One region of the Microbacterium phyllosphaerae genome, then DNA from elsewhere that is predicted to be linked to it. Evidence: riboswitches for the same ligand, from Rfam matches in the RefSeq annotation. Region 1 holds a riboswitch; the other holds the start of a gene.

Region 1 (7,312 bases):
GAGCTGGATTCAGGGCTACGTGATCAACGTCATCATGGTGCGCACCATGTGGCGCCTGCGCGAGCAGGTCGAGGCGAAGATCAACCGTCTGCCGCTGTCCTACTTCGACAAGGTGCAGCGCGGCGACCTGATCTCTCGTGTCACGAACGACATCGACAACATCACCCAGACCATGCAGCAGTCGCTGTCGGGTGCGATCACGGCCGTGCTCACGGTCGTGGGCGTGCTGGTGCTGATGTTCTCGATCTCCTGGCAGCTCGCGCTCGTCGCGCTCGTCGCGCTCCCGCTCATGGGTGTGATCTTCGGCGTGATCGGACCGCGGTCGCAGAAGGCGTTCGGAACGCAGTGGCGCAAGGTCGGCCGTCTGAACGCGCGCGTCGAGGAGGCGTTCTCGGGTCACGCGCTCGTGAAGGTCTTCGGACGCGAGCAGGACGCCCTCGACAAGTTCAAGGACGAGAACGAGGAGCTGTTCCAGGCGAGCTTCAAGGCACAGTTCCTCTCGGGCATCATCATGCCCGCGATGACCTTCGTCGGCAGCCTCACCTACGTGGGCATCGCCGTGCTCGGTGGTCTCATGGTCGCGAACGGACAGCTGCGTCTCGGTGACGTGCAGGCGTTCATCCAGTACTCGCAGCAGTTCACGCAGCCGCTGTCGGAACTGGGTGGCATGGCTGCGGTCGTGCAGTCCGGAACGGCGTCGGCCGAGCGGGTGTTCGAGCTGCTCGACACCGAAGAGCAGGAGGCCGACGAGGCGAACGCTCCGGCGATCGCCGAGGGCAAGGGTGTCGTGGAGTTCGAGAACGTCGCATTCTCGTACACTCCCGAGCGCCCCCTCATCACCGACCTCTCGTTCCGTGTCGAGCCGGGTCAGACCGTCGCGATCGTCGGCCCCACGGGAGCCGGAAAGACGACTCTCGTCAACCTGATCATGCGGTTCTACGAGCTGAACGGCGGGCGCATCCTGCTCGACGGTCAGGACATCTCCGAGGTCACGCGCGACCAGCTGCGGTCACGCACCGGCATGGTGCTGCAAGACCCGTGGCTGTTCGCCGGAAGCATCCGCGAGAACATCCGGTATGGCCGCTCCACGGCGACCGACGAAGAGGTCCTCGAGGCCGCCAAGGCGACCTACGTCGACCGCTTCGTGCACGCCCTCCCCGAGGGGTACGACACCGTTCTCGACGAGGACGCGTCGAACGTCTCGGCGGGTGAGCGCCAGCTCATCACGATCGCGCGGGCGTTCGTCGCCCAGCCGTCGATCCTCATCCTCGACGAGGCCACGTCGGCGGTCGACACCCGCACCGAGGTGCTGCTGCAGCACGCGATGGCGGCTCTGCGGCAGGGACGCACGTCGTTCGTGATCGCACACCGCCTGTCGACCATCCGCGACGCCGACCTCATCCTCGTGATGGAGCACGGCGACATCGTCGAGAAGGGCACGCACGACGAGCTGATCTCGGCGCAGGGCGCTTACTGGCGTCTGTACCAGTCGCAGTTCGAGCAGGCGGCGACCGACATCGATGCCGAGGACTCGCTCACCGGCACGACCCCGGTGGTCGTCAGCGGCGACGCCGACGACGAGGCTGCAGCCGCACAGGTCGGCGTCTCGGTCGGAGCGCAAGTGCCCGGTGCCGAGGCGGCGGCAGCACAGGCGATCGTCGAACGGCCGGATGCCGGTGAGCAGAACGCCTGACGCGCGCACGGCGTGAACAGTCGGACGCCCCGCCCCGTTAACTCGGAGCGGGGCGTCTGTCGTGCAGAGAGGCGCCTGTCGTGCAGAGGCGCGACTGCCCGTGCAGAGGCGCGCCTGCCCGTGCAGAGGCGCGCCTGCCCGTGCAGAGGCGCGCCTGTCGTGCAGAGAGGGCGAGACCCGCTCAGCGCTGCTCGTCGGTGATGCCGAGGAGCTCGAAAGGATGGGTCAGGCGCCACCACGGACTCGGCGCCTCGACGTCATCCGCCAGCGATACCGACGTCGTCACGGTGTTCAGCGGGCCGGTGCTCGTCACCGTCCCGATCTCGTCGCCCGACTCGCGACTGTCTCCGAGGTGGAAGGTCGACGTCGTCTGCGCGGTCGCGCCGTTCCACAGCACGACGTCGGCATCGGCATCCGTCACGACGTCCGTCGTCGTGCCCCACAGTGTGGTGACCTCGCCGACGACCGTGCCCTTCGCGACGGCGGGAGCCTGCGCCTGCAGCACGGCCTCCACCTGCGAGAACAGCGATCGGGTCTGGGCGAGCCGCTGCTCGTCATCGGCCTGTCCGAGCACGGCGGCGTACAGGTGCACCGTCGTGTCGTCGATGGTGATGTCCTTGGCCGTCAGCAGGTTCCAGCTGTCGCCGAGCGTGCCGGTCTTGACGCCGACGACACCGGCATCCGCCAGCATCCCGTTCGTGTTCTTCACGGTTCCGGCGCCGGGGAGGTCGACCGACGGCGTGCCGACGATTCCCGCGAACACCGGATTCTGCATCGCCAGCTCGGCGAGAGCGACGAGCGACTCGGGAGTGGCTCTGTTGCGGTCGTCGAACCCGGAGGGCGTGATGATCGTGATCCCGTCGAGTCCGCGATCGCGCAGCCAGGTGGCGGCAGCCGACGTGAAGGCCGACTCCGATCCCCAAACCTCGCGCGCAAGACGGTCGATGTAGTTGTTCGCGGAGCCCAGGAGCGTGCCCTGGAGGAGCTGGAACTCGGTGAGGGTGCCGTCCACGGGCACGTCGAGCGCCGACTGATCCGAGCGACGGTACTCCCAGTACTCCATGCTGTCGGACCACGTGAACCGGAACTCCGGACCTTGCTCGCCCACGGCCAGCGGCATCTGATCGAGCACCATCAGGCTCGAGACCACCTTCGTGACGCTCGCGATCGCCGCAGCATCGAGAGACGACGAGCTGGTCGAGAGTCCACCGACGCCGACTGCCGCGCTTCCCTGCGTGGGCCAGGTGACAGTGGCCGCAGGGGCGGCCGTCGGTGCGAGCTCGACCGCCTGGACCGTCGGCGGCACCTCGTGCAGCGGCCAGAGCAGAGTCGTCCCCGCGTAGGCGGCGACGAGTCCGACGAGCACGCCCAAGGGAACGAGAAGACCGGGGCGCGCGATCGCCGGGCGCAGTCGCGCGCCCTGCAGAAGTGCACTTCCGGCGTCGGCGTCGGCGTCATCGTCGAGCGACCCATCCGTCGTCCGCTGCGCGACGGTCGCGGGGTCGACCCACGTCAGAGGGGTCCCTCCGCTGGCGCCCTCCGCCCACTGCACATCGGGGGCGTCGTCGAGATCCTCGACGGCATCCGCGTCGACGGCGTAACCGTCTGCGACGGGCGCCGTCGAGTGCGCGTCGACAGTTGCGTCGTCATCGGCGGCATCAGTGTCCGGGGCCGGGTCCGTCGGCTCCGCGTCGGCGTCGGCGTCGTCTGCGACGGGTGCCGTCGCCTCTGCGTCGACGGCTTCGCTGCGGTCCACCGCCGTCGTCGCCTCCGTGTCGCTGCCGTCGGACGATGCGTCGGCGGGCGCATCGGAAGCAGTGGCCTCGGCGGAGTCAGGAGCGGTCACCTCCTCACGGTACCGAACTCGCGCTCAGATCCGCGGCGCTGCAACAGGAGCAGACGCGAGTGTCGGCACTGGGTAAGATCGACAGCACAACCACGGGAGTCCGGCGAGCCGGGCTGAGAGGGAGCGAATCGCGCTTCGACCGTCGAACCTGATCTGGGTCATGCCAGCGCAGGGAGGAGTCACTGATGAGTACATCCACGTCCGGATCCACCACGGAATCGCCGTACGCCACCGCCTCCGCATCGAAGGGCCTCGGTCGTCCCGAGCTCTGGCGCTGGAGGGTGGTCGACATCGTCGTCGCCAGCGTCATCGCGGTCGCCTGCGCGCTGGTCTTCCTGCTCTGGAACGTCGGTTACGAGGTGCCGAGCAGCATCCTCACCCCGCTCCTCCCCGGCGTGCAGGGGCTGCTCGCGGGGCCCTGGCTGATCGCCGGCGTGCTCGGCGGTCTCATCATCCGCAAGCCCGGCGCTGCGCTCTACACCGAGCTGGTCGCCGCCATCATCTCGGCTCTCGTCGGCAACGCATGGGGACCGCTGACGATCGTCTCGGGTCTCGTGCAGGGTCTCGGTGCCGAGCTGATCTTCCTGATCTTCCTCTACGGCGTCTGGCGTCTGCCGGTCGTGATGCTGGCGGGAGCGGGAGCGGGCCTCGCCTGCGGCATCAACGACCGCATCCTCTGGTACGTGGGCGCCGACACGCTCTTCACCACGGTCTACATCGTCTCGACCACCATCTCGGGTGCCGTGATCGCGGGACTCGGTGCCTGGCTGATCGCCCGAGGACTCGCGGCGACGGGAGCCCTGAGCCGGTTCGCCGCCGGCCGCGAGGTCACCGCACGGGTGTGAGCGCGCTCACGACGCCCGCCACCCTCGAAGCCCGCGGCTGGGGGTGGCGGTACGCGACGCGCGTCCGCTGGGCGGTGCGCGACGTCGAGCTGCGCATCGAACCGGGGGAGCGGGTGCTGCTGCTCGGCGCCTCGGGCTCGGGCAAGTCCACTCTGCTGCAGGGTTTCGGTGGCGTGCTCGGCGGCGCAGACGAGGGCGAGACGCAGGGTGCGCTGCTGGTCGACGGGAAGCCGCCGACCGAGGCCCGCGGTCGCGTCGGCATGGTGCTGCAGGACCCCGACACCCAGACGATCCTCGCGAGGGTGGGCGACGACGTCGCGTTCGGATGCGAGAACCTCGGAGTCCCTCGCGACGAGATCTGGCAGCGGGTGCGGCAGGCTCTGGATGCCGTCGAGCTCGACGCCGCGCTCGATCGCTCGACCGCGGCGCTGTCAGGCGGCCAGAAGCAGCGTCTCGCGCTCGCCGGTGTGCTCGCGATGCGGCCGGGTGCGATCCTGCTCGACGAGCCGACCGCCAACCTCGACCCGCAGGGCGTGCAGGATGTGCGGGATGCCGTCGCCGCGGCGCTGGATGTCAGTGGTGCGACCCTCGTCGTGATCGAGCATCGCATCGACGTCTGGCTGCCGCTGGTCACCCGAGTGATCGTGCTCGGCGCCGATCCTGGGGGGACGGTCGTCCTCGCCGACGGCAGCCCGGACGAGGTGCTCGGTGCCCGCGGCGCCGAGCTCGCGGCATCCGGAGTGTGGGTTCCGGGGCATCCGCCGGCCACTCCGCCCGCGCCGTCGCGCCCACCGGGGGAACCCCTGCTCGGAGCGCGCGGGCTCACGGTGTCGCGACGCCGCGGACTCGCCGTGGCCGGACCCTTCGATCTCGACGTGCGCGCCGGCGAGGCACTCGGTGTGACCGGCGCCAACGGTGCGGGCAAGTCGACGCTGGGTCTCACTCTCGCCGGCCTCATCCCCGCCGAGAACGGTCGCGTCTCGGCACTGCCGGCGCTCGCCGCGGGGGAGAAGTCCGACCCCTTCCGCTGGTCGTCGCGTGCGCTGCTCACCCGCATCGCCACCGTGATGCAGACGCCCGAGCATCAGCTGCTCGCGAAGACCGTGCGCGACGAGCTGTCGGTCGGCCCCCGAGCTCTGAAGCTCCCCGAGCCCGAGATCGCCGTGCGGGTCGACGACCTCCTCGAACGGCTGCGGCTCACCGCCCTGGCCGGTGCGAATCCGTACACACTCTCGGGCGGAGAGAAGAGGCGGCTCACGGTGGCCGCGGCACTCGCCACCCGGCCCAGGATGCTGGTGCTCGACGAGCCCACGTTCGGACAGGATGCGACGACCTGGGCCGAGCTCGTCGGCCTCATCGCCCGTCTGCGCGACGAGGGCACCGCGGTCGTCGCGATCAGCCATGACGAGGCCGTGCTCGACGCCCTGCACGCTCGACGGATCGAGGTGCGCTGATGATCGATCCGCTCACCGCCCGCGTCGACCGACCGGGACCGATCGCGCCGCGCTCCGCCCTGGCCAAACTCGCCGCGGCGCTGCTCATCGCGCTGCCCCTCGTGCTGACGATCGATGTCGTCTCGGCATCCGTCGCGCTGCTGCTCGAGATCCCGCTGCTGCTTCTCGCTGGCCTCCGCGCGAAGGAGTTCTGGACCCGCACGGCCGTGCTGTGGATCGCCGCGCCGCTGAGCGCCGTGACCATCGCGCTCTACGGCGCCACCAGCGGCACGATCCATGTCGAGTGGTTCGTGATGCGCGTCAGCGACGGATCGCTCGCGCTGGCTGCGGCGACCGCGGTGCGCGTGCTCGCGATCGGCCTTCCCGCGGTGGTGCTCTTCATCACCGTCGATCCGACGGATCTCGCCGACGACCTCGCTCAGCGGATCAAGCTGCCGGCGAGATTCGTCGTCGGCGCGCTGGCCGGGATGCGGATGCTCGGACTGCTCGTCGAGGACTGGCGGGCCCTCGCTCTCGCGCGGCGGGCGCGCGGCGTCGCCGACGAGGGGCGCGTGCGTCGGGCCTTCGGCATGGCGTTCGCGCTGTTCGTGCTCGCGATCCGTCGCGGGTCATCGTTGGCGACCGCCATGGAGGCCCGCGGGTTCGGCGGCAACGGACCGAGGTCGTGGGCCAGGGAGTCGGTCTGGGATCGACGAGACACCCTGCTCGTCGCTCTCGCCGCAGTCATCCCGGTCGTCGCGATCGCCACAGCGGTGCTGACGGGGGCGTGGAACTTCATCCTCGGCCCGACCGCCTGAGCCGCGAGCGGCATCCCACCGTCATCACACGGCGGGTGCCTCCCACGGCGGGTGCCCACACCATCAGCGCATACTCAGCTTTCTCATAGCTGGAATGCCGATGTATTCGCTAGCATCGAATGAACCCAAGGGGAGTACTCCACCACGGGCGGCTCGTCATTACGGATGTCCCTGCATCCCGGGTCCCCGGTCTTCGTTCTCGAAGATGGAGAAGACCTTGGCGTCGACATCGTCACGCCTACGTCTTTTGGAGACCTCCTTGAACATCACGCCTCTCGTGTGGATCATCACGATCGCCGTCACGATCGCCTTCTTCGTGTACGAGTTCTTCGCGCACGTGCGGAAGCCGCATGAGCCCACCATCGGCGAGTCCGCCCGCTGGTCGGCCTTCTACATCGGCCTCGCGCTGCTGTTCGGCGTCGGCATCGGCACCGTCTCGGGGTGGACGTACGGCGGCGAGTACTTCGCCGGATACCTCACCGAGAAGGCGCTGTCGATCGACAACCTCTTCGTCTTCCTGATCGTGATGACCGGGTTCGCCGTGCCGCGCATCTATCAGCAGAAGGTGCTGATGATCGGCATCGTGATCGCGCTGATCATGCGCGGTGGGTTCATCGCCCTCGGCGCCACACTGATCGAGAACTTCTCCTGGATCTTCTACCTCTTCGGCGCCCTGC
Region 2 (7,312 bases), 2.9 Mb from region 1:
TCCTCCCGGAGCCGGGCGTCGAGTACGGCACCGACGAGGTGCCTCCGCTCGGTGCTCGCCCGTCGGATGAGACGCTCGCCGCGCTGAACGCGTCGATCCCGCCGCAGCATCGCCACGTCGCAGTGCTGCTCACGGGCAACGTGATCGCACGGCAGCCCGGCCGAGCCGCAGAGCCGGCTGGTCTGTCCGAGGCGCTCGATGCGGCTCGGGTCATCGCCGCGGCCGCAGGCGTCGACATCGACGTCGTCCAGGGGCAGCGTGCCGCGCTGCACCCGGGGCGCACGGGCGTGCTGTCCGTCGGCGACACCGAGGTCGGATACGTCGGCGAACTGCACCCCGACGTGGCGTCCGGTGCCGACCTTCCCGGTCGTGCCACGGTGCTCGAACTCGACCTCGACGGCGTCCTCGCGCTGGCGGATGCCCGTGCCGTCGCCGCCTCGCTGTCGACGTTCCCCGCCGCCACGCAGGACGTCTCGCTCGTGCTCGGCGTCGATGTGCCGGCAGGTGAGGTCCGTGCTGCGCTGACCGAGGGCGCCGGGAAGATGCTCGAGGCGATCCGTCTCGTCGACGATTACCGCGGCGAGGGACTCGCCGAGGGGGAGAAGAGCCTGACGTTCGCGCTCCGGTTCCGCGCGGACGACCGCACCCTCACGGCTGCCGAGGCGACCGAGGCGAAGCTCGCGGGAGTCGCCGTCGCGTCCGAGCGTTTCGGCGCGACCCTCCGCGACTGATCCGCGTGAACGCGACCTGCCTCCTGAGAGGGGTGCAGGTCGCGTTCGTGTGCTCCCGCCTCCACGCCCTCGCGGGGCGCCCGAGGTAGCGTGTGGAGATGAGCATCCTTCCCCACAGCACCCCTGCGGCGGTGCCCGACGGTGTCCGTGCGATGGGCGAGGGGCCGTTCCTCCAGCCGGGCGATCAGATCGACTGGCACTACCGCAAGCCGGGCTGGCAGCCGGGTGACGCATCGACCATCACGCCCATGCGCGTGGTCCGCGACGACGCGCGCGGGCTCGTGGCCTGGCTCGCACCGGGCACGCTGCAGGAGGGCCAGGGGACTCCGGCGGGTGAGCGGGTGCGCACGGTGCCGCTGGAGCGTCGGTGGCTCGAGCCGCGGACCCGCATCGTCGAGGAGTGGTGGGGCAACGGGATCCTGCGTATCGCCCCCGCGGGGGCCGCGTGGTCCGTGTGGCTGTTCTGGAGCGAGGTGAGCGGACCGGACTGGCAGTTCGCCGGGTGGTACGTCAACCTCGAGAACGCGCATCTGCGTACGGACCGCGACACCTACTCGTCGGATCACATCCTCGACGTCGAGATCGAACCCGACGGCAGGATCTCACTCAAGGACGAGGACGAACTCGTCGCCGCCATCGCACAGGGGCGGCTCACGCGGGAGCAGGCCGCACAGATCGAGCGTCATGCGGATGCGGCGATCGAGTCGTTCCACTCGGGTGAGTGGCCGTTCGATCCGCGGTGGCAGGCCTGGCGCCCCGACCCGTCGTGGACCATGCCTGAGCTGACCGGGCTCTCCGACCTGCGCCGGCCGTGAGCACGGCATCCGCCCTGAGCGGAAGGCCCTTCCCCTCGGGCACGGATGCTGATGGCATGGGTGCATGACAGATGTGCTGATCCTCGGCGGAACAGGCTGGTTGTCGGGTCGGATCGCCCGACGGATGCTGGTGAACGGGGCGACCGTGATGTGCCTCGCACGGGGAGGACGTCCGTCGCCTGAGGGGGCGAGCCTCGTGCTGGCCGACCGCGACGACCCGGCCGCGTACGACACCGTCTCGGGTCGCGACTGGGATCAGGTGATCGACATCTCATCGAACGCGGCGCACGTGGCGGCGGCGGTCGCCGCTCTCGGGGAGCGAGCCGCCCGTTGGACCTACGTCTCGTCGATGTCGGTGTACTCCGACGACGCCACCATCGGTGCCGACGAGACGGCCTCCGTGCACGCGCCGGCCCAGCCCGGGGACGAGTACGAGTACGGCGCGCAGAAGGTCGCGGCCGAGAGCGCCGTGCGCGCACTGGGCGAGCGAGCGCTGATCGTGCGCCCCGGGCTGATCGTCGGCGAGGGCGACCCGAGTGATCGATTCGGATACTGGGCGGCGGCATTCCTCAGGGCCGTGGACGGACCGGTTCTGCTCCCGAACGCCGAAGGCCGCAGTACGCAGGTCATCGACGTCGACGACCTGTCGGAGTTCATCGCCACGACCTCGGCCACCGGTGTGATCAACGCGATTGGTGACCGGCATCCGCTCGCCGACGTCCTCGCGACCGTCAGGCGGCTCGCTGATCACCGGGGCGACACGGTGGTGGCTGAGGACGACTGGCTCGTCGAGAACGGCGTCGAATTCTGGGCGGGGGAGCGCTCGCTGCCCCTCTGGCTGCCCGCCGATATGACGGGCTTCATGACCCGAGCCAACGCCCGGTACTGCGCCGCGGGCGGCGACCTGCGACCGCTCGACGAGACCGTCGCGGTCGTCATCGCCGACGAGCAGGCGAGAGGGATCGATCGGGACAGGCGTGCCGGCCTCACCCGCTCGGATGAGCTCGCGCTGGTGCAGCTGCTGAGCTGATCACCGGTCGTCGCTAGACTTCGAGCAGTGACACGGGGTGCCGCATCCGCGGCTGAGAACAGACCCGTCGAACCTGATCTAGTTCGTACTAGCGAAGGGATGTCGCATTGAGCGATCGTCTGCGTCCAGAATCCGAATCGACCCTGGCGGCCACGGCTGCCGAGCTGCTGTCCGCGCTCCGCGAGACACCACCGCTGACCCACTGCATCACGAACACCGTCGTCACGGGCTTCACGGCCAACGTGCTGCTGGCTCTCGGCGCCGCACCCGCCATGGTCGACATCGTCGACGAGGCGGGGCTCTTCGCGGGAGTCGCGTCCGGGGTGCTGATCAACCTCGGCACGCCCACACCCGAGCAGCGGGAGGCGAGCCTGGAGGCCGTCGCCGGCGCGAATGCCGCGGGCACCCCGTGGGTGCTCGATCCCGTCGCGATCGGGGCGCTGCCCGTGCGCACCGCGCTCGCGCACGACCTCGTCGCCGCGCGTCCCACGGCGATCCGGGGGAACGCCTCCGAGATCCTCGCGCTCGCCGGGCTGAGTGCGGGCGGGCGAGGCGTCGACGCGACCGATACGCCGGACGCCGCCATCGACGCGGCTGTCGCGCTCGCCGTCCGTCACGGTTCCGTCGTCGCGGTGTCCGGTGCCGTCGACCTCATCACCGACGGCCACCGCGTCGTGCGCATCGCGAACGGCGACGAACTGCTCACCCGCGTCACCGGGGGAGGCTGTGCTCTGGGTGCCGTGATGGCCGCGTTCCTGGGCGCGGCGCGCACGACAGGCACCGAATCCCTCGTCGCCGTGGCCGCTGCCAGCCTGGCCTACACGGTCGCCGCAGAACGTGCGGCGATGCGAGCCTCGGGTCCCGGCAGCTTCGCGGTCGAGCTCCTCGACGCGCTCGCGTCTGTACAGCCGCACGACCTCGCCGCTGCGGCGCACATCGAGGAGCGTGCGCTGTGATCGCGGACCTCTCGCTCTATCTGGTCACCGACCCGGACCTCTGCGGAGAGCGCGGAGTCGTGGAGACCGTCCGTCAGGCGGTCGACGGCGGCGTGCGCATCGTGCAGCTGCGTGACAAGACGGCGACGGATGCCGAGACCACGGCGCAGCTGCTCGAACTGTCACGCGTGATCGACGGACGCGCGCTCCTCGTCGTGAACGACCGCCTCGACGCCGCACTCGCCGCACGGAAGCAGGGTGCGAGGGTCGACGGTGTGCATCTCGGGCAGGGGGACGCCTCCGTGCTGCGTGCGCGTGAGGCGCTGGGCCCCGAGGCGCTCATCGGGCTCACGGCGAACAACGCGGACCACTTCGAAGCGGTGCGAGCGCTGCCGCCCGGCACCGTGGACTACCTGGGCGTCGGCGTGATCCGCCCGACCACCACCAAGCCCGATCATCCGCCGGCCCTCGGCGTCGAGGGTTTCCGTGCCCTCGTCGAGGCGACCGCGCTCCCGTGCGTGGCGATCGGAGGCGTGGCCATCGACGACACCGAGCGGCTTCGGGATGCCGGTGCGGCCGGGCTCGCGGTGGTCTCGGCGCTGTGCGCGGCGGCGGATCCGACGGCGACCGCGGAGGCGTTCGTGCGTCGGTGGCGGGCGGCCGGCACACCGCGGGTGCTCAGCATCGCCGGGAGCGATCCCTCGGGAGGCGCGGGGATCCAGGCCGACCTCAAATCGATCGCTGCCCACGGCGGCTACGGAATGGCGGCGCTGACCGCGCTGACCGCCCAGAACACCACCGGCGTCAGCGGCCTGCACGTACCGCTGGCGGCCTTCCTGCGACAGCAGCTCGACGCGATCTCCGACGACATCGTCGTCGACGCGGTCAAGATCGGGATGCTCGCGAACGCCGACGTCATCCGAACGGTCGCCGAGTGGCTCGACGTCGTCCGACCGCCGATCGTCGTGCTCGACCCGGTCATGGTCGCCACGAGCGGCGACCGGCTGCTCGACCAGGACGCGGAGGCGGCGCTGCGCGAACTCCTCCGGCGTGCACACGTCGTGACCCCCAACCTCGAAGAGCTCGCGGTGCTCGCGGGGCGCTCGATCTCCGGATGGGCCGATGCGCTCGCCGCAGCGGAGGAGCTGTCGGCGATGATCGGCGCCGCGGTGCTGGTGAAGGGCGGACACCTCGACGGCGACGATGTTCCCGATGCGCTCGTGGACGTCGCCCGGGGTGTGCGGCGGGAGTTCCCCGGCACGCGGATCCGCACCGCGAACACGCACGGCACCGGCTGTTCGCTCTCATCCGCGCTCGCCACGCGCCTCGCTCGGGGGGAGACGCCCGTCGACGCCGTCGCCTCGACCCGGTCGTGGCTTCGCGAGTCCCTGCGCGAGAGCGAGGGGCTCCAGGTCGGGCGCGGTCACGGACCGATCAACCACTTCGCAGGTCTGTGGGCGCGGGGCGGCGTCGAGACGAACCGCGCGCCCGAAGAGATCCGCGCCGAGTGGTGGCAGCGCACGGCGGCGGTGAGGGCGAGCATCGACGAGCTCCCGTTCATCCGGGGTCTGGCCGACGGCACGCTCGCCCGGGACCCGTTCCTGTTCTATCTCGCCCAGGATGCGCTCTATCTCCGCGAGTACGCGCGCGTGCTCGCGGAAGCCTCACGCCTCGCTCCCACTCCGCGCGAACAGGCGTTCTGGGCGCACTCCGCCGAGGGTGCGATCATCGGCGAGCTCGAGCTGCACGCGTCGTGGCTGACGCCCGACGAGGGCGTGGATGCCTCGACGTTCGCCGCCTCTCCCGCGCCGGCGACCGTCGCGTACCTGGACCACCTGCGCTCCGTGGCGTTCGGCGGCGATTACGCCGAGCTGATCGCCGCGGTGCTGCCGTGCTTCTGGCTCTACACCGATCTCGGCCGGCGCCTGCACGCGGGCGAATTCGGCGACTATGCGCGGGATCCCCGGCATCCGTACGCCACGTGGCTCGCCACCTATGCGGACCCGGCGTTCGAGGATGCGACGGATCAGGCGATCACCCTCGTCGCGGACGCAGCGGCGATCGCCGCGCCGACCGCACGGGATCGGATGCTCCGAGCATTCGAGGTGTCGAGCGCCCACGAGCTCGCCTTCTTCGCCGCCCCGTTCGCCTCCGCCGTCTCTGCGTGACGGAACCGATTTGCGCATGCCGCGACGAGCGCGCTATCGTCGCGGCATGCCTTCGGCCGCCACCGCAACTCTGACGCTCGTTCCGAGCGTCATCGCCGTGCGCCGACGCCGCAGCGGCCGCCGACTCTAGGCGACCCTGCGCTTCTGCCTGCGTACGCACGGCGGTCGAGTGCCGGTGTCGCCGCCCCGGTTCCCGACACTGCACCCCGAGTTCGACACGGGGTCCGACCGTTAAGGTAGAAGCATGACGTACTCCGTCGCCGTCTCCGGCGCATCCGGCTACGCGGGCGGCGAGATCCTGCGCCTCCTCGCGTCGCATCCCGACATCGAGATCCGCACCGTCACGGCGCACTCGAACGCAGGCCAGCCGCTCGTGCAGCACCAGCCGCATCTGCGCTCCCTCGCACACCTGACTCTGCAGGACACGACGCCCGAGATCCTCGCCGGTCACGACATCGTCTTCCTCGCGCTTCCGCACGGTCAGTCGGGTCAGTACACCGACGCCCTCGGCGACACTCCTCTCGTGATCGACGCGGGCGCCGACCATCGGCTGACGTCGCAGGATTCGTGGGATGCGTTCTACGGGGGCGACTTCCACGAACCGTGGGCGTACGGCGTCCCCGAGCTCCTGGTCGACGGGGTGAAGCAGCGCGAGACGCTGCGCGGCGCGACACGGATCGCGGCCCCCGGATGCAACGCGTCGACGGTGAGCCTCAGTCTCGCCCCCGGAGTCGCGGCCGGAGTGATCGACCCCGGCGACATCGTGTCGGTTCTCGCCGTCGGCCCGTCCGGTGCGGGCAAGAGCCTCAAGACCAATCTGCTCGGCAGCGAGATCCTCGGCAGCGCCAACCCCTATGCGGTCGGCGGCACTCACCGACACATCCCCGAGATCCGGCAGGCGCTCGCCGCCGCATCCGGCGCCGCGGCCGACGGCATCCGCATCTCCTTCACCCCGGTGATCGTCCCGATGTCGCGGGGCATCCTCGCCACCTCGACCGCACCGATCGCGGGCGACGTGAGCGATGCCGAGATCCGGTCCGCGTGGGAGAACGCCTACGGTGACGAGACCTTCGTGCAGCTGCTGCCCGAAGGTCACTTCCCGCGCACCGCCGACGTGCTCGGTGCGAACACCGCGCTGATCGGTCTCGCGATCGATCGTGCCGCGAACAGAGTCACCGTGGTCACCGCGGTCGACAACCTCGTCAAAGGCACCGCAGGCGCTGCCATCCAGTCCATGAACCTCGCGCTGGGGCTTCCCGAGTCCCGCGCCCTCTCAGTGAACGGAGTCGCGCCGTGAGCGTCACCGCCCCCGCAGGATTCGAGGCGGCGGGAGTCGCCGCCGGCCTCAAGACCACCGGCAAGCCCGATGTCGCCGTCGTCGTCAACCGCGGCCCGCGCAAGGTCGGTGCCGCCGTCTTCACGAGCAACCGCGCCAAGGCCAACCCGATCATCTGGTCGCAGCAGGCCGTCGCCGACCGCGTGGTCGAGGCCGTCGTGCTGAACTCCGGAGGAGCGAACTGCTTCACCGGGAGCTTCGGGTTCCAGACCACGCACCAGACGGCCGAGAAGGCCGCAGAGCTCCTCGGCGTCAGCGCCGGCGATGTGCTCGTCTGCTCGACCGGTCTCATCGGCG

What was found. A riboswitch is a leader RNA that binds a small molecule or an ion and turns the genes downstream of it on or off. The one in region 1 is predicted to bind thiamine pyrophosphate.
Region 2: it holds a riboswitch for thiamine pyrophosphate, as region 1 does, so the genes downstream of both, thiM (hydroxyethylthiazole kinase) here and JOF42_RS17775 (ECF transporter S component) in region 1, are expected to answer to the same signal.

The regions. Positions count from the first base shown of each region.
Region 1 is NZ_JAGIOA010000001.1:120,580-127,891, reverse strand. It holds gene JOF42_RS00575 (ABC transporter ATP-binding protein) at 1-1,693, shown strand, start outside; gene JOF42_RS17780 (D-alanyl-D-alanine carboxypeptidase family protein) at 1,875-3,539, opposite strand; TPP riboswitch at 3,622-3,731, shown strand; gene JOF42_RS17775 (ECF transporter S component) at 3,725-4,384, shown strand; gene JOF42_RS00565 (ABC transporter ATP-binding protein) at 4,381-5,838, shown strand; gene JOF42_RS00560 (energy-coupling factor transporter transmembrane component T family protein) at 5,838-6,635, shown strand; gene JOF42_RS00555 (TerC family protein) at 6,895-7,312, shown strand, end outside.
Region 2 is NZ_JAGIOA010000001.1:2,972,948-2,980,259, reverse strand. It holds gene pheT (phenylalanine--tRNA ligase subunit beta) at 1-731, shown strand, start outside; gene JOF42_RS14035 (ribonuclease FAU-1 family protein) at 830-1,546, shown strand; gene JOF42_RS14030 (NAD-dependent epimerase/dehydratase family protein) at 1,611-2,576, shown strand; TPP riboswitch at 2,600-2,693, shown strand; gene thiM (hydroxyethylthiazole kinase) at 2,684-3,532, shown strand; gene JOF42_RS14020 (bifunctional hydroxymethylpyrimidine kinase/phosphomethylpyrimidine kinase) at 3,529-5,679, shown strand; gene argC (N-acetyl-gamma-glutamyl-phosphate reductase) at 5,924-6,976, shown strand; gene argJ (bifunctional glutamate N-acetyltransferase/amino-acid acetyltransferase ArgJ) at 6,973-7,312, shown strand, end outside.